2 regions of the Bacillus methanolicus genome follow, and region 2 is predicted to be linked to the other one. Evidence: riboswitches for the same ligand, from Rfam matches in the RefSeq annotation. Region 2 holds a riboswitch; the other holds the start of a gene.
The links. Region 2 has a riboswitch for cyclic di-GMP ahead of C0966_RS17485 (EAL domain-containing protein). Riboswitches for the same ligand answer to the same signal wherever they lie in the genome.
Positions count from the first base shown of each region.

Region 1: it holds a riboswitch for cyclic di-GMP, as region 2 does, so the genes downstream of both, C0966_RS05140 (methyl-accepting chemotaxis protein) here and C0966_RS17485 (EAL domain-containing protein) in region 2, are expected to answer to the same signal.

Region 1 is NZ_PNFF01000001.1:1,013,956-1,023,268, forward strand. Features, by position in the region: gene C0966_RS05135 (amino acid adenylation domain-containing protein) at 1-2,857, opposite strand, end outside; gene C0966_RS05140 (methyl-accepting chemotaxis protein) at 2,900-4,645, opposite strand; cyclic di-GMP riboswitch class I at 4,921-5,010, opposite strand; gene C0966_RS05145 (CPBP family intramembrane glutamic endopeptidase) at 5,655-6,506, opposite strand; gene C0966_RS05150 (ISL3 family transposase) at 6,833-8,026, opposite strand; gene C0966_RS05155 (CBASS cGAMP-activated phospholipase) at 8,276-9,244, opposite strand; gene C0966_RS05160 (hypothetical protein) at 9,248-9,313, opposite strand, start outside.
Region 2 is NZ_PNFF01000003.1:101,640-110,952, reverse strand. Features, by position in the region: gene C0966_RS17490 (methyl-accepting chemotaxis protein) at 1-671, opposite strand, end outside; cyclic di-GMP riboswitch class I at 1,329-1,411, shown strand; gene C0966_RS17485 (EAL domain-containing protein) at 1,500-2,204, shown strand; gene C0966_RS17480 (STAS domain-containing protein) at 3,484-3,795, opposite strand; gene C0966_RS17475 (DUF342 domain-containing protein) at 3,813-5,453, opposite strand; gene C0966_RS17470 (Jag N-terminal domain-containing protein) at 5,474-5,902, opposite strand; gene C0966_RS17465 (PP2C family protein-serine/threonine phosphatase) at 5,902-6,759, opposite strand; gene C0966_RS17460 (STAS domain-containing protein) at 6,759-7,079, opposite strand; gene C0966_RS17455 (methyl-accepting chemotaxis protein) at 7,093-8,664, opposite strand; gene C0966_RS17450 (alpha/beta hydrolase) at 8,666-9,313, opposite strand, start outside.

The sequences.
Region 1 (9,313 bases), on a different contig from region 2:
CAGGAATATTTTTTATTCCCAAAGAAGTCATCGTATCCCTGCTATCAAAGACCGCTTCTGAATCTTTCGCACCGTCACCGTCTAATTGTGCAACCAATAAATTTCTAGCTTCCTTAGAAGTTTCTAGATTTAATACAAATTCTTCATATTCTATCTTATCCATCAATTCTACCTTATAACCCACTTCATTCAATAAATCTATAAATTTACGATAATGAATAGGTTCTGGATGATTAACATGATAGACCCGTCTATCATGTTGAGTTTTCAGTACAGAAGTCGTTACAACTGCACTAGCAAAATCAATAGGTGTAAAATCAACCATCCAATTTACATCAGGAGCTTTTCCAACTAATATCATCAATTTCATCATCCGATAAAATGCATTACTTTCAATGTTCTCCTGAAATACTCCATCAGATGCTCTTCCCGTTAAATTTCCCATTCTATAAATAAATGTTTGATAGCCTTCTTTGACTTTATCTAAAACCAATCTCTCAGCTTTTAATTTCGTGTCTGTATACACATTATTTAATTGCAAATCCTCCGGAATATTGGTTTTTCCTTGTAACTCCATCCACTTTCCTTCTAATAGTAAATCTTCCACAGTTCCTACCGTTGAAATATGATGGAATACCAAATCAGGATTCACATCCAATAATTCTAACACATGTTTCGTACCTTCTACATTGACTTTCTCAAAATGCTCCCGCTCACCAAAATGTCGAACATCCGCAGCACTATGTATAACAGCATCAACTTTAAAAGCTAACTCCTTAAACTGGTCTACAGGCAACCCTAAAAATCTCTGTGTTAAGTTTCCATTCACCACGTGAATATACTCATTCATATCCATGTGAAAATATGTATTCAACTTTTCTTTCAATCGCTCTTCAGGTTGGTTTCCTCGCACAATCGCATACATATGAATTTTCTTATCGGCCAATCTTTTCAATAAGTGACTACCGAGGAATCCGGTTGCCCCTGTTAATACCACACTCTTTACTTTTGGTAAGATCTTATCTACTTTCAACACAGGATATTCTTTTAATTGTACAAATGTTGTTTCTTTCACTTGAACCTCTTTTTTGTGCTCTTCTATTGCTTTTGCGGCTAATTTTTCTACTGTACGCAATTCAAAGAAATCCTTGATGAATAGTCCTCTATACTTTTTCTTTATCTCCGCTAATACTTCAATAATTTTTAAAGAATGTCCACCAACTTCAAAGAAATCTTCTTTTACTCCAATTCCTTCAATGTTTAATACCCTTTTCCACGCATTTAAAATGTCTTCCTCTACCTGATTTCTAGGATTTACAATGTCATCGGTTACTAATACTACTCGATCAGCTTCAGTCATCGCTAATTTCTTTCTATCTACTTTTCCTGTAGGAGCAAAAGGCAACTCTTCAATTCTTTTCATTTTAGAAGGAATCATGTAACTCGGCAAATTCTTTTTTAACTCGTTGATAATAAAAGCATGACTCAACTCATCCGTAGAAATGTAAAAAGCTTTTAATATTTTCTCTGCGTTGTCTTCTTCTACGACTACTACAGCGTCAAGAATTCCTTCAATCTGACACATCCGATTCTCAATTTCAGCAATCTCAATACGATGTCCTCGAATTTTTACTTGAGTATCTTTTCTATCGATAAACACCAAGTTCCCATCTTCTAATTCTTTTACTAGATCTCCAGATTTGTATACCATTCCTTCAAAAATATCCTCAAAAGGATTCTTAATAAACACTTCTGCTGTTTTCTCTGGTTGATTCAAATAACCCAAAGATATACCTACAGATGCAATCCACAATTCACCAATCTCACCTACTTTACATCTCTCTCCTTTCTCATTCACTACATATAATTTAGTACCATCAATTGCTTTTCCAATTGGAACACTATACATATTTTCATCGATTTCATCAGGTACCTCATAATACGAAGCCGCTACCGTCGTTTCCGTTGGGCCATATAAATTAAATAATGTCGTTTCATTTCCAAACTGCTTTTTAAAGTTTCTTGCAACCTCACCTGTTAGCAATTCTCCTGCTACCCCTACAGCCCTTACCTTTCCAAATTTCCGTTTACCATGTGTTTTAGCATATTTCGATAACTGGTTACAAAATACAGTCGGTATAGCAGGAATGACAGTAATTCCTTCTCTATCGATTGTTTTAAGAAAATGTTCAACAGACATTCTTTCCTCATCATCAATTAAATACAAAATCGAACCATTGAATAAGGAAACAAATGTTTCAGGTATAGAAGCATCAAAACTAAACGTAGCAAACTGTAATACTCGATCTTCCGGTCTAATATTGAACACTCTCTGTTTCCAAGAAACTAAATTTAATACCCCGACATGTCTCAATAAAGTACCTTTAGGATTGCCGGTAGTACCTGATGTATAAATTACATAAGCTAAATCATTCTCTTGAATGTTTACCGATACATCTTCATCATTGTCATCTAAACGATCCAACAGTATATTTTTCGATCTTACATTTAGTTTTTTAATTTTTTCTAGCCAATCTGATTTCGTTATCAAAAATGGTGATTGAGTATCTTCGATAATATATCGATTTCTTTCTTCAGGATGAGCTGGATCTAATGGTACATACACTCCACCAGCTTTTAAGATGCCTAAAATGGACACTACGGTATCAACGCTTCTTTTAAGAAAAATGCTTACAAACTGTCCTTTTTTTAGTCCGTTTTTTACTAATTCCACTGCTACACGTGACGATTCTTTATCTAGTTCTTTATATGTTAAATATCGATTCTTATCTTTAACCGCTATATAATCCGGAAATTTTTTTACAGATAATTCAAATCCTTCTACAATATTTTTCATTTGATGCCCTCCATTCTTGTAGAATATCTTGTTGAATAACCATTATATGTTAAATTGATCACTAAGCTTTTTTAATTCTTTTGATGTTTCTGTTAAGTAACCCACTGTTTCTCTTATATTTTCAAACGAAGCTTCTTGTTCGTGGATATTTTCTACAATATCATCATATCTTTTAGTAATATTTTCAGCGTTACTTGACAATTCAACAATCATAGCAGTCGATTCTTCAACTCCTGCAGAAATTTGTTGAGAGGAAGAAGAGACTACTTGCAATTTTTTAGCTACTTCCAATATAGATTCATAAATTTTCCCAAATACTTCATTTGTACTTTCTGTAATTTCAATACCTTCACTCACATCATTTTTTATGATTTCCATAGAATCTACTACTTTATTTATTTGTTCTTTTACTTTATCAATCAGTTTTTGTATGCTCTCTACCGAGTTTGCAGATTGCTCCGATAATTTTTTCACTTCATTTGCTACTACAGCAAATCCTTTCCCATGCTCACCTGCTCTAGCAGCCTCAATCGAAGCATTTAATGCCAATAAATTTGTATTATTTGAAATACTGGTTATTACTTGTAATATTTCTTGAATTTCATCCGACACGGTAACAAGCTCGTTGATTGCTTTATCGGAGTTTTCTACATTATGATTAATCTTCTCCATCTGCTCTACAACTTTATCAGTAGACTTTTTCCCATTTTCAGAAAGCAGTGTTACCCCTTCAGAAAGCTCATAAACTTCATTCGTATAATTGGCAATGCTAATTACTTCTTTAGAAATCTGCTCCACCGCAACCGAAGACTCATTAATAGATTTAGCTTGTCGCTCTAATAATTCTTGTACCATTTCTACCGAGTTTGTAATATTGTTAGCTGCTTTATAACTTGTTTCAAACGATGCATAAAGCCTTTCTGAATTCTCGGCAATCTCTTTCGAAGTATGTCGTATTCTACTTACCGTACCTTTTATTACATTTATCATTCCATTAAACTTTTGATTAACTTGGCCTAACTCATCTTTCCCTTCTTTCACTGAAATATTCAAGTTTCCTTTACTTGCTTCTTCAATACCTTGCATTAAATTGGTTAACGGCTTTAATGAAACTTTTAATAATAAGTATTGCCCTACAATTAGTAACATTAAAATAACAACTAACGAGATTCCTGATTTGAACAATAAATCTTTTTGCCCTTCCTCTATGTTTGAAGCATCTATGTCAACTCCAAAATAAGCAAATACCTCACCTTTGCTATTTATAATCGGATGTAAAATTGTCATCCAAGTACCCAAATCATCTTTATAAATTTTAGTAAATTGAACTTTCTTTTCATTCTTTAATTTCTTAATTGCTTCCACTACCACATCAGGCTGAGCATACATATCCCCTACTTTTAATCCTGATTCTTGCAACATCTCCCATATTCCAGTAGGATTTGCCACTATAGATGTTTTATTTCCATTCTTCCCCGCCAATTCAGTACCAAATATGTATCCTTGAGCAATATTCGGGTTATATTCACTTAACTGATCTAATAAAGTCGTTAACTCTTGATGTTCTTTACTTTTTATATTTTCCGTTTTAGAAGCTTGTTCTACTTTATCGACATCTATCTTCTTCATCCAAGATTTTGTAATTTCTTCCGATTGCTGTTTTAACTGATTTTCTAACAAATTACCTTGGATAATATAACCCATCCCAACAAGTGATACTCCTACAATCACAACACTCACTATCGAAAACAGCATATTCTTGGTGAAAAAATTCATGTTTTTTAACACTTTTTATTCCTCCTCATAAGAAGTAGCAATTATTTATGTAAATGCTTGTTCACTACTTGAATTTATATAAATGCAGTTTGATTTTCAGACATATGTATAAAACATTTGGACTTTTCTTTTACTTCACTTGATCATCTTACTTATGTCTATTTTTCAATCTGAACTTATATAAAAAAATTGCCCTCTCTAGTCTAGTAAAACTAAAGAGGGCAGCTGCTTGAACGAGATCATCTTAATAAAAAACTTCGTAAAGAATCAAAACGAAACTTCAGACGAAGTGCAACTGGCTGGCATGTCTATTATAAATAGATGTAGCCCCTTTAGCTTTGCGTCCTACCCTTTCGAGTAGTTTGCCAAATAAATATGAAAATTTAAAACACCAAAAGAGAACCTTTTACCATATATATATCGGCAAAAGGTAGGCAATTTTTACCTTGTTCAAAAATATTCACAAACTTGTCACAAATCGTTCTTATTATTTGTGATATTTTATGAACGTATTGAACAATTAACCTCGTAATTTTTCTTCAGTAAAGAAATTCTGTTGAGTTCCCAGAGATAAAAGGTATTTTCCGATCCGAAATCCCTTCTATAATATTGAGATAAATACTCAATGACTTTTTTTTGAAATGTCTAACAGTATGGAATCTTATGTACAAAGAGTGCTGGCGGCAGGCGATCTCTGATCTCATTATTATTAGTCATTATCGCTATCATTGTGTTATTTGTTCATTCGTTGCTGTCTGTTGCTATTATCTTACTGTTCCTACTGTCGTTTTCTCTGTCATTCCATGTCCTGTGTGTTGGTTTATGACAATAAAAGACCGCCTATGTATTATTTTCTTTTTTCCTTTTTTATTAAAAAATTAATCTTAACTGATACAAATTATTAATATCATTAACATTTTCTAAAGGTATGTTTAATTGAAGTTTTAAAGCTGTTCCAATTAACAGCTGGTTTAGTTCAATGTGTGAAAAAATACGTGCAAAAATAATTGCTGTATTTTCCTTAAAAAGTGACAGTATTCCTTCTAACTTTTGTTTTGCGAAATCCAATCCAGCAGATAATGAGTACATATAGTACGATAACAGGAAGAGCAGCTTCGATCCCAAATGTACCGCCCGTAATCCAAACACTGTCCGATTTTAACCTGAGCATCACAAGGGAAGAATGACTTCTGTCGGGCACAGGAGCAAATTGCACCATTTGGGAATTAATAAAAAAGTTCCAAATGATATGCACCACGACTGCATTCCATACATTCCCCGCCATATAAACAATAAGCGAAAACATAATGCCAACCAAGCTGCCTGCGATAAGTACCAAGCACACATCAACCAACTGTAACCCATTCACAGTAAGTAAATGAAGAGCACCGAACAAGATGGAAGTGATGAAAACGGCGGTAATCGCATTCCATTTGTCTTCGATTAGCTTAAACAAATAACCGCGGAACAAAATCTCTTCAATCACCCCGGCAGAGCATGCCGTGAAGAACGAGCCAATGATAAACGCTAAAGCAGATTCAATATGAAGTTGTTCTTGCTTTTCAAAAACGACGAATTCTGTGAGCAGATAAAATGCTATAACTGTAAGTGGCATTGCCAAACCAACAAATACCCATATTTCACCAGTATCAAACAGTTTATGAATACGATAATATCCACTCGATTTTTTAAAGAACAGCCGCGCATACAACCATAGCAGTCCTACAGTAAATCCAATACGTATAAGTTCTTTGACCACAACCCGCATCGTACCGTTTTCAATCACATCCGTCAGGGGAATCACAAAAATGGCTGCTAACAAAAACAAAATAACCAACATCAAACAATGTATAACTACCTTTCCCCAGTGCATAACTAATAGCTCCTCCCTTTTTATGGTTCACGAAGCCATATCAAAGCTGGCAACCTTAAAACGAGTGCACAATGACCCTATCGTTCACAATGTACCGCTTTACAAATCTTATATTATGTTATTTGGGTTAGATATGTAGTCTCTTCACCATATTCTGTGATGTCCACACAATTCCTGAAATAAGTTAGCTAGATTGGTACTCAATCTAGAGTAGCCCCTTCGTCAGCTTGCAGACCACTAAGTTGGTAGAATGGAAGCGGTCAAGTGCTTTCCTTGACGGCTTCCATTCTACCAACTACAATGCGGAAAGCTGATGGAGGGCAAGGTTAAGCAACCTGATTTTTATAAGTTTTACCTGTACATTCCAAAAATACACGTAGCCGAAATCTTTCAAGGTTTCTGAAGCCAAAAGCACGTCTTTTGATGTTCTTAATCTTATGGTTTGTACCTTCAATCCGGCCATTCGTAAAAGGTGTAAGAAAATATTGTAAAATTTGTGCCTTCCAATTTTCTATCGTCTTGGCAACTTGATGAAATGAAGGAAATGGGCTGCTCCATGCGAGTTGAATCCATTCTTCTAAGAGTGAATCAGCTGTATCATAGTCATTCACTTGGTATATTTCTCTAAAGAGTTCTTTTAGAAAATAGGCATATGACAATTCTGAATGCTCTTTGAGCATCTCGTCTAATTGTTGTTTTTCATTAGCCGTTAACTTTTCAGAACCTTTCAAGAGTTTAAACCGTCCCTTTTTTAGTCCAGGAGTTTTCTTTCTAACTTGGTCAAGTGCATGTGTCACCTTTTGCACCACATGATATTTATCAATGACGATACAGGCCTCTGGGAATATAGATTTAACAGCTTTATGAAAGGGATCCCACATATCCATGACAACGGTTTGAACACACTTATTAGCCAGGATCTCCTTGGAGAGTAAGGTTAGAGTAGAATCATAACTACGTTGATGTTCCATACCAAGAACACTGCCGGATTGGGCATCCATTAGAACGGTTTCATATCGGTGACCCTTTCGAACAGCGATCTCATCAAGGCTAAGGACTAGTTCATTGTTTTCTAAAGCACTATCAAGATGTTCTAAATGCTCCATTTCTTTTTCTTTAGCGATGGAATAAAAAATTCTTTCTACTGTCGTATAAGGAACTTTTTCCTTTCGACTTACTTCTTGAATAGTGGATCCATTGCACATTTGATACAGATATTCTCTGTATCGATTGGTCTGATGCTTATTAGGACTGATAGATTCAAATGTTTGTGAAAATACCTCATTACAGTTGTGACAACGGTATCTATGCACTCTGACTAATAAGAAAAGGGGCTTACCTAATACGGACAAGTCACGAACCTTTCTTGTCCGCCAGTCGTGGACATTACTGGTAAAAAAGCCGCAAAAAGTACAACGTTCTTCCATCGTATTTTTCTCAACATGTAACAGATTGCAATCTTCAAGAAATACTTGTTTAACAACTTCAAATTCTGGCAAATCTAGTGATACGGAAAACACTTTTGAACCTCCTGTTATGTTAAGTCACGCTAACATTATTGCCAGGAATTCGTGAGTGTTTTCCTTATTTTTTGGGTTAAATCACAAAATGTGGTGATGAATCAAAACATCTAATTTCTCTTGATTGAACTCTTCTAAAATAGTGATAATATAACAAAAGAGGTGCGAATTGCACCCCATTTTAAATGATTGTTTACTATTTTACACTTTCAAATCCAAACCTGTTTATTAGAATTCAAACCATTATTACTATTGAAGTATTGCACTTCTTTCGAAAAACATATCTTTTATGCCTAGCGGAATAAAAGTCCTTTCAAACATGTGGTTTGCTTCCTGTATCATGATAGAAATATCTTCTTTGTTCGTGGTGTCTAATGGTATCGGTCGAGGAAGAGTTGGATTTAAACGGATTAAATTACTTCCGATTAGATACCTGGCAGTGTGTTCAGCACCTTTTGACTGTGCTTGCATCGTAAGTTCCACCAGCTTCTTCCTCCAGGACAACCATCCACCTGCTTCCGCAATCTTATTAGGGGCATTGTATAAACTGTCACCTGTTCCAATGGAAAGCACTTTTATTTGATCAAGTGTAAATCCTAACTTTTTGGCCTCAGCTATCCCTACTAATACTGGATTGTTTGCCCAAAGTCCACCATCTATTTTACATTCTCCGTCACCTATATTGGCAGCAGGGAAGTATGTAGGAGCGGCGGACGTTGCCAATCCTACCTCCCACATGTAACGCTCTCCGTCCCTAATATAATCTGAGCAGTGGGGAGTTTTATAAACTTTAGGTTCAGCTTTATGATGTTCAATGGAAGGAATACACAACAATGTCTTGGCATCATTAATCCTCTTATCAGTGAACTTCTCCATTAAAAGGGCTTTTAATGATGTGTTATCGTAAGATGTGTTAATAAAATATCCGCTTGCCTTTTTATTACCGAAAATACGCTTGCCTTCACTAATATATAGATTGGAGATTTCTTCAGCGCTCATTCCAGATGCCAATCCTAAGCATATGATTCCACCAGTTGATGTACCTGCTAATAAATCGAAGTGTAGGTAAATGGGCGTTCTGATAACTTCTTCAACAAGTTTTAAATATCGAGCAGGAATTATTCCCTTCATTCCTCCACCATCAATTGATAAAATTTTAAAGGCATTATGTTCTCTTGGCTGCCAGTTCCCCGTCTTTATGTGTTCCCAATTTAACATTTTTTACTTCCTCTCTGTAAAACTAATTGGGCTGTGGGGAGCTTCTTTACCCCACCAAACACCTTCTTC
Region 2 (9,313 bases):
TTATTCAGTTCTTCCGTTGGTTTTACAATCATTTTTGTAATCAGAATCCCAACTACAATTGAAAAGATAAGGGCTGCTGCAATGACTGTACATAAAATGATGGTTGCATTTCTAAAATCTTGCTTATTTTGAGAATTCGTTTGTCCGGCGATCTTTTCATTTAGCTCCCCTAATTCAGCAAGAGTATTATTTGCAAGAGTGCGTTGTGGTGCAACTTTTTCTAAATAAAGCTTGTAGGCTTCATCATTTCGATTTTGTGAAGCCAATTGAATGACTTCTTCTCTCGACTTCCGAAGCTGTTTCATGATTTGTTTATAGTAGTCGAACTTTTTTATAGCTTCAGCCGGCATATGTGTATTCTCGTATTTCTTAATCATTGAATCAATTTCTTCAATCTTAGAGTCAATCATTTCTTTCAGTTCAAATTTCCGTGTAGAATCCGTGGTAATCAAAAGCTCTAAAGTATAAGAATCGAGAGTGCGGTTATTAATTCTAATTTGGCCTAACCATTGAATTGGCATTAAGTTTTCTTTATATGTATATTCTGATTTCTGAGCCATTTCTCTTACATAATTTAATCCAACTGCCCCTACTGCTCCTAATGAAAGGGCGGTAATGATTAGCAAGATTAACAATTTTTGATAGATTCTTAGATTTCGCAACATCTTCATATAAAATATTTCTCCTTTCATTTTTCAATGATTATTATCTGGCTACATCAAATTCGATTGGAATTTACTGTATGAAAATGCGGAAATTGTCATATATTGTTGAATTATACCATAATAGGGCGAAACCAGGGACACCGGGAACATATCTCTTGCACAGCGAAAGATGTTGGGGTTGTTTATGATTTGAAAAAACAACAAAGAAAGCGCCGTTAAAAAAATAATGATTACGAAGAAGAATTGCCAGTTTGGTTAGGAGATCATTTGTTCGTGACGATCTATCTAGATAGCAGCTAGCCTATCAAGTTACTCTTGCATTACGAAAAATCAACGTTCTCTACACTGATTAAGAGCCAAAAGTACCGACTCCATTATTTCTAGGAACTTTTTGATACGGTTGTCATCGAGGATGTAACAACGACAGACAAAAAAACTCATTGAACACTTTATACGTATTGCTATAGATGGAGCTCACCACACTAATATTTAACCAAGTCTCGCCCTTAAAAAAATCGATTAAAAATCATAAATATCTATAAATTTATTTCTATATATAAAAAATTGTCAAATTTTGTTTGAATTTGTTATACTTTTATCATGTTATATGTTATAAATATTGTTATAAATAATTTAAGATAATCTCATCAATAACTCACTTAAAAACGATAAAGGCAAACTTATCGAAAGGTAAGGACGCAAAGCTACAGACCTAAAGCAAAAGCTATGGTGGCTGAGCTACCGAAGGAAGTGGGGGCTTTTAAACAAAGCGCATAATCCCATTTTCTGGTATTGTGCGCTTTTTATTTTTACACAAGGAGGTAGGATAGATATTTGTTTATCGACAGTATAATTAGTAATGATGAATTTTTTCATCATTATCAGCCAATTTATGATATTCAAAATTGGAAAGTAGTAGGGTATGAGAGTCTTTTTCGAACAAAGACACTCCCTACACCTGAAATTCCGTTTGATATTGCCAAAAAGAAAAAGAAGCTTTATGAATTAGATTCGCGGTCTATCCATAAAGCTTCCCTAACCTACATAAAAGCAGGTTATTCAGAAAGGTATCGGTATTTGTTTTTAAATGTCTTCCCATCGACAATTATAAACCCAAAATTCCGTACCTTTATAAATCAAATTATTAATATGAACGGAATCAAAAGTCAACAACTAATATTTGAAATTAACGAAAATGAAGACGTTAATCTTAACATGTTAAAAAAATCAATTTCTTATCTTAAGAATCTTGGTTTCCTAATTGCCATCGATGATTTTGGAGAAGGGTCATCTTCCATAAAATCAATGATTGAATTACAACCTGATTTCATAAAGCTGGACAGATATTTTATGGAAGATTTGAGAAACTCTGAGCAAAAAAAAGATCTTATACGCTACCTTCTCCACTTTTGTCGCGAATTCAACTCCGAATTAATTGTTGAAGGGGTTGAAGACAACGATAGTTTAGCTGATTTAAAAAGTCTTGGCGTTCAGTATGCACAAGGTTACTTTCTTGGGAGACCTACATTACTCTCTTAAGCGGGTAAAGTTGGATAGTATCTTAATCGAATCATTAATACATGGTATAAGTTTGACTTCTCCTCCGGCTTTATCTTTCTAAATAAGAAAAAAAGAAAAAAGCAGAAAAAGTTTCAATGAAAATTAATAAAGTGACGGTTGATCCAGTTGTTAACGAGATTGAAAGTTGAAAAAGCCAAAGGTGGAAATAACCTACTAAGAGATACCACAATACTAGAAAAGGTTCTGTCTAATGATACCTACTCCAAACTTTGAAAAGCTATTTTCTTATGGGCAACAAAAGAATTAAAAAACAGCTTATCGTTAAGACCTTGTTGAAATAAAGCTCAATAATTGAAGCATATTTGGAAGATAAAGAGGCTACTTACTTGAATACTTTTATAAAACTGTTTTTAAAGGAAATGAATATGTACAACCATGCCGCATGGAGATGAATATAGTGGTCTGATTCAAGTAAAATCTATCCTTCATTATCTAAGGGCTATAACCTTAAAATTATTTACCAGTGAATATCAACCATTAACGTTAATAATATCCATTAGTAGGACTATTGTATAAGATCTTTACTTAAGAAAATATCCTATTCAACAGATTGCGAAGGATCTTGGTATAGAGGAAAATTCATGCTTCTAATACTTGAAGTATATAACCAAAGATACATTAGTCCGAAAAACACTTGAAGGGAAAATATTGGACAATATATAATTTGATTTAGCCAATTAATAACTTATGGGAAAAATCCAGGACAAACATATCTTTAAATAGGTATGTTTGTCTTAGTTTTTTCGTAAAGGAGGAGTCGGAATGTAGAGGATAAAAAAGTATCCAAAAACCAAAATAATTTGACCATTGCTTCGCTCATTAGTGAAGCCAAATTTGATATTTTTTTGTTAAAGACTATAACGAAAGTACCATTTGACCTGAAAATTATTAACTTTCACACTAGATATACTTTTATCTCCGTAATTACTTCTTTTTTAATATCCCAAGCATTGGTATACCCATATAGTGACTTAAGTTATTCGATAGTTTCTACAATCAGACTATATTCCTTTACGATTTCTACAATCTCTTTTGAATGTTTCTTCTTTCCACTGAAATAAAAAACAGCCCACAAATAGGATAGCATGAAAACATCCATACTTTGGGCTGTCCAGTTAAATTAAGCTATGCTATTACCCACATCTCATGAAACCATTATATAAACAGCTTTTAACTATTTAATAAAGGTAACTGTCATCCCCTTACAAAAAATAGTGAAGGAGAGATTACAAATAAATTAAACAAAAACACCTTCTCCAACTATTTCAGGAATTTCAAGAAGCTCAAAAATATCAAATATCTCTTGTCTTACGTTAGAAATTGTGACCTTTACTCCCTTTTCATTAAGAGATTGTATAACATTTAATAATAAACCCACTCCAGTCGAATCTACAAACGGAACATTTGCAAAATTAATATTTACAGCTTTATATTTTTCCATAGTGGGAATCAGTTGTTCTTCTATTACTTCTGTTCCGTCTATATCTAAATCGCCCTCTAATTTTACGTCAAGATTCCCATCAACTTCATTCAGTGAAAAACTAATCATTTTATTTCCCCCATTCATTATTCAAAAACAATTCGTTCATCTTCATTAAGGCGTGCAATGACATGATATCTAGTTTCTTTGAAGGTATGTTTTACATTACCTATCTTTATCGTAGTACCTTCCATTGCTTTATTAATTTGGATCTTTTGATCATTTGGAACGGCAATCATGGTTAAAGTTCCACTTTCCGAACCTGCCTCATTTATTTCAACACCTAATCTTCCGTATACTTCTCCACCACGTAATATGCCGCTAACTTTTAAAGTACCGCCAGAGTGAATTTTGGTATTTATGCAGCCTTGTCCTAAAATCAGTATATTCCCACTACAATAAAGGCGACTATTTATAGCACTTGATATTGTTATATAAGAATCTGGTTCGACAGGTGTTTTACTCATTTCATGAAGCTCTTTCATTTTTTGAGATAATTGAATAATCCGTTCTAGCGAAGTAACTTCGTTTGATAAAGATAAAAACAGGTGTGTTAAAGAAACTGCTACTTCTCTCCATCCATCATCAGATAAATATTCTTCTCCTCTTCTTACAACCTCTACATACTTTTTAGCTAAAGGAGAAAAATTTTTGAATTTCTTCTCTAGCAATATACGAATTAATGGTCTAAATCCACCACGGGAAAAATCATCCGATTTAAATCCAGGAGATACAGTAAGCTGTTTGATTAATTCAATTATTTTTTCTACGTCTTGATTAATGATCCCCAATAAATGACCTAATTCAGTAACTAGCATATTATTTTTTCCTGCTGAAATCTCTGAACCAATTATGTTTCCAAAAGTGACAATTGCTCCTGAAGCTATAAGTTTGGCCATATTTACTGTTTTATGAACGATAATATCCCCTTCAGCTTCAACTATCATTCTTTCCTCAACTTCACCTAATATCTCAACATCTCCTTTAAAACGAATATTTCCTGAAGACAAATCTACATTTCCTGGATGAGTAAGCTTTGGCATGATAGAGACTTTTACGAGCTGTCCTCTTTGCTCAAGTTGAGGACGACCCGATTCAATCGCAACAATTTTGTCATCTACAACCATAACCCCGTTTCCTCCTTTGACTACGATTGGGAATGTCTGTTTCGGAGCAATAGGCTCATTCGTTACGGTATACCCTATTTGACCAGGAGTTGGCGGGTGTATAACTGCAATAACCTTTCCTTTTTCAACTGTTGGTATAGTTCTGATTTCCCGATAGTCTATACGGCCATCCTTTGTAACTTTTGGACCTATATTAGTTTCCATATTAACTTTTAATTCTAACCAACCATCCTTACCTGGCTTCGGTTCTATTCCAGTTGCAATTTCAAATGTACTTGGTTCAGTTGCTTCCATTGCTCTAATAATCTCATCTTGGTTAAAACCATGTTTCACCCTTAATGATTCCAACTTTTGCATGATTTCGTTATAGCTAAGGGTATTATGAATTTCTTTCTTTTCTTCAACTTTTAATTCAATGTGGTGGTCCGGATCAATATCCGGGATTGTACGAATAATTTTATATCCAGGCTCAACATGTAATTGAACTTTTAATTTGTGTTGATCCATTGTGACTTTCCATCTTGTCTCTTTTTCTTCGTTTTCTACTTTGATCTCATACAAATCTTTCTCAGATATAATTGTTGTTTTTTCTTTAATCAATTGATTGTTTCTATAGAACTTTATACTATCAGGAATAGATACCATTGGAAAATGGGTAGGGAAGATTTGCAATAAATTTGTCCATTCTTTACCCAGACCTTCCCTGTAAGAGAGTCTGATTCTTTATTAATCAAGTCAGCGTCATTTATGATGCCTTTAGTATAAGCAGTCTCTAATTGTTTTTGTTCTAGTTGTTCGTCTGGTTTTTGGGAAACAAGTTGTTCAACTAATTCAAATGGGTCTGCCTTATTTTCCTTTTCAAATTGAGAAGATCTAGCTTCACGTTTGGTAAGTTCCACAATAGCGTCTTTACTCCCAATTCCCAAAAAGCCTTTTGTTTCATGCTGAATAATTTTAATATTTACTTCTTCTTTTGTAGTTTCCAATAATTCCAATCCTACTTTTATTGCTTCTTTTATATTTTTCCCTTTAGAGACAATACTTTGCATTACAACATTCCCCCTAACTTTACCAGAGAATTTAAACTGGTATTATCTACTTTTTGTTTGTACACCTTTAACAAAACCATTGTTATATCGTCTTTTTGAGGAACACCTTCTGTAAAATTGATTATTGATTCCATCACACTCTTCTTAATCTCTCCAACGTCTTTTTCAACATTATCTAATAACGCCTGAATAAGCCGTTCCAATTTATATTGTTCACAGTCTTTATTTTGAGCCTCTATAATTCCATCTGTATAAAAGAATATGGTGTCCAGTTCATTTAAATAAATACTATTCTCTTTATACACTTGATTTGGAAGTCCACCTATCATGATACCACTTACTTTCGGCAGTTCCTCTACCACTTTCTCTTTACCTTTGATATAAAGCGGCAGGTTATGCCCTGCATTTGCATAAGTAAGAATCCTTGTTTTTGGGTCCCAATCAGCGCAAAAAAGAGTTACAAATGATTTCAATGTTCGTAAGTCTTCATAAAGTGCTTGATTAATAGAATATAAAGTTTCTCCTGGACTTTTTGTATTTTCAGCTGCACTACGAAATGCGCCTCTTGTTAAAATCATTAACATAGCGGCAGGAATACCTTTACCCATTACATCACCAATAACAATGCGAATCTTCCCATTTACTAAAGGGTAAAAATCGTAATAATCTCCACCAATTAATCTAGCAGGAAGGGAAAAACCGGATACTTCCCCACCTTCGAAAGCAGGAGTTTTTCCATTTAAGAGTTGGATTTGGATATTTCTGGCTAAGTCAATTTCTCGTTGTAATGTTTTATCCATCATTTTTTGTTCATTAGAGGAGTCTTCATGGGCATAAATTTGATTGTCTTTATACATTAATGAATCTCCCCTTGTATTGTTTCTAGAATCTGATATAGCCCAACTGTCTCAAAAACATGGTGAGTTAATTCATTAACACCTTGAAGTTTAAGTTGAATATTTTTCTCCTGTGATAAATAGATGGCATTCATAATGGATCCAATACCAGTAGAATCAATAAACTCTAATTCAGTTAAATCCAGTATTAATATCTTGATATCATTATCAATTTTTTCTAAGTAAGGCTCTATTACATGGGAAGTTGTAATATCTAAAACACCTTTTATTTTAAGGATTATGGTTGACGCTTGTTCTTCTTGTTTAACAGTTAAAGACATAATACTCTCTCCCTTAAAGTTTAAATTTGCTCATGTATGTAAGTAAGGTGTTGGATATGTCAGATAACTCTCTAGATTGTCCATGTAATGAATGAAGTAAATCTGAAAGGGTGATAGTCATGTCTGTCGTTGCAGCTGTGCGTTCATTCGCAACTTGTCTTATTACCTCTACTTTATCCATGATTTTAGCAACATTATCATTTTCTTTATATGGATTTAACACTTCAATAATTTCATCTAAAAACTCTGTAATTTCATATAAATAATCTCTAGATTTAATCGTATTTTCCGTTGATAACTCATACATCTTCTCAACAGATTGAGAGGCTTCCGCTTCTAAAAGCAATGAAAGTCGTTGTGTTTTAACAGCTTGTTCTTGTATATCCTTTACAAGTTTATTTAATTTATCTACCATTCGGTTTGTACTTTGAGATAATTTTTCTAGCTCACTACCATCCATAATTTCACTTTTTCCAGTTAATTTTCCCTCTTCCAGTAACTGAATCTGACTTTTGATTTTTTGAATATTTTCATAGATTCTGTTAAAGAACCTTGCAGTTAACAGGAATAATGCAATAAGGGAAATAAGTCCGGATATGATTAATATGATTGAATGACGGTAGAGAGGCCCGCTCATTTTTCCATAATCTAACGCCAAATATATAACTTTATTTTCATCTAGTGGTAGAAACATTTTATATACTTTTTTTCCATTTACTCGTTCTATATATGATCTTTTTTTAATATTAGATTTAGTCAGAAACTCATTGTCTTTCTTCGTTTGCAATTTAAAGCTTCCAGCTTCAACCTTTTTTAGTGGTGGATATAACTGCTTTTCAAGTGAAGGATCGGCAAACACTTTAGGGTTTAGAACAGCAATTTCTTGGACAATTTTATTTTTTTGAACTAATTCTTGTATCGTTGCGTTTGGTCCTACTGCTTTAATATAGTTGTGTACTTCATTTGCTTCGATATAAGGATTGATAATGTATTTAGTATCGGGAACATGATAATAAGCATACTTAAAAAAAGTTGGTTTATCTTTATGTGAGGCAGATTGTGCTGTTGGTAAAACAACAATATTTTTGTCCGTAAATGTAGCACCTGAAAGAGTAGGTTTTTCTTTATGGAGTAAAACTTGTCCAATCTCAAAGAAACCTGCTTCCTTGAAACTAAATCCCACTTCTTCTTTTTCTGTTGCTGCAAAACCCACAATATCATCCTTAGATTCTGTTTCTGAAAAAATAGTAATTCCTGCTAATCCTAACTGATCTCGAATTTTTATAAGTTCCGTATTTGTAATTTCATTTTTTTCTTTATCTTTAATTAAGTCGGCAATATGTTTGGAATAAGAAACTAATTTTAAATCAATTTGATGTTCAATCGTGGTTGTTGCTAATTCTGTTCCTTGTATTGCTCTTAGCACATTATTTGCTATTGCTTCTGCTTGGTTATTGGTTTGATTAACAATCTGTCCTTTCATTAAATAAATTTGAACTGTGCCAGACACAAGAGCGATCATGAGTAAAATTGAAAGGATTCTTATTAGAAATTGCCTGCGTAGAGTTAAATTTTTACCTTGCATATCAATTTACCTCACTTAAACACTTATCAGAAAACCACATCAATGATAATTTACGAATCTCATCTAACTTGTTATTACAACAATGTCCCTCATCTTTATATTCTATTAATTGTTTTCCAGTTGGAAGTTTTTCAAATAATTTATACATTTCCTCATTAGGTACCATCATATCTTTATTTCCATGGAACACTAGAATAGGACATTGATAATTGATCTCGCTAAAGTTTGGTATCGTCTTTTGATCTGGAGCTAAATTGCACGCAATGTTCATTCTTTCCTGAAAATAACTAGGCATATTCATTTTTTCTAGTTCCACCGCAGGACTGACCGCTACCGATTTTCTAACTTCAGGATGACTGCTTCCAAGCAATACCCAAGTTGCCCCTAAGCTGGTTCCGAATAAATAAATAGGAAGATTAGGAAAAATGTTTCGGGCATAATTAATCAAATTGGTTGTGAAAAGCTCCCATCTTGTTCCAGAACCAATTAATCCATTCATGGTGAAAGTCTCTCCTTGTCCTGGTCCATCAAAACTTACCGTAGCATATCCATTTTCCAAAAATTCCATTTCATATTTAAACAATTCTTCTTTAGATGAATCAATCGGATTAATGATGACAATACATCCTTTTGGGGTAGAAGGAATCCG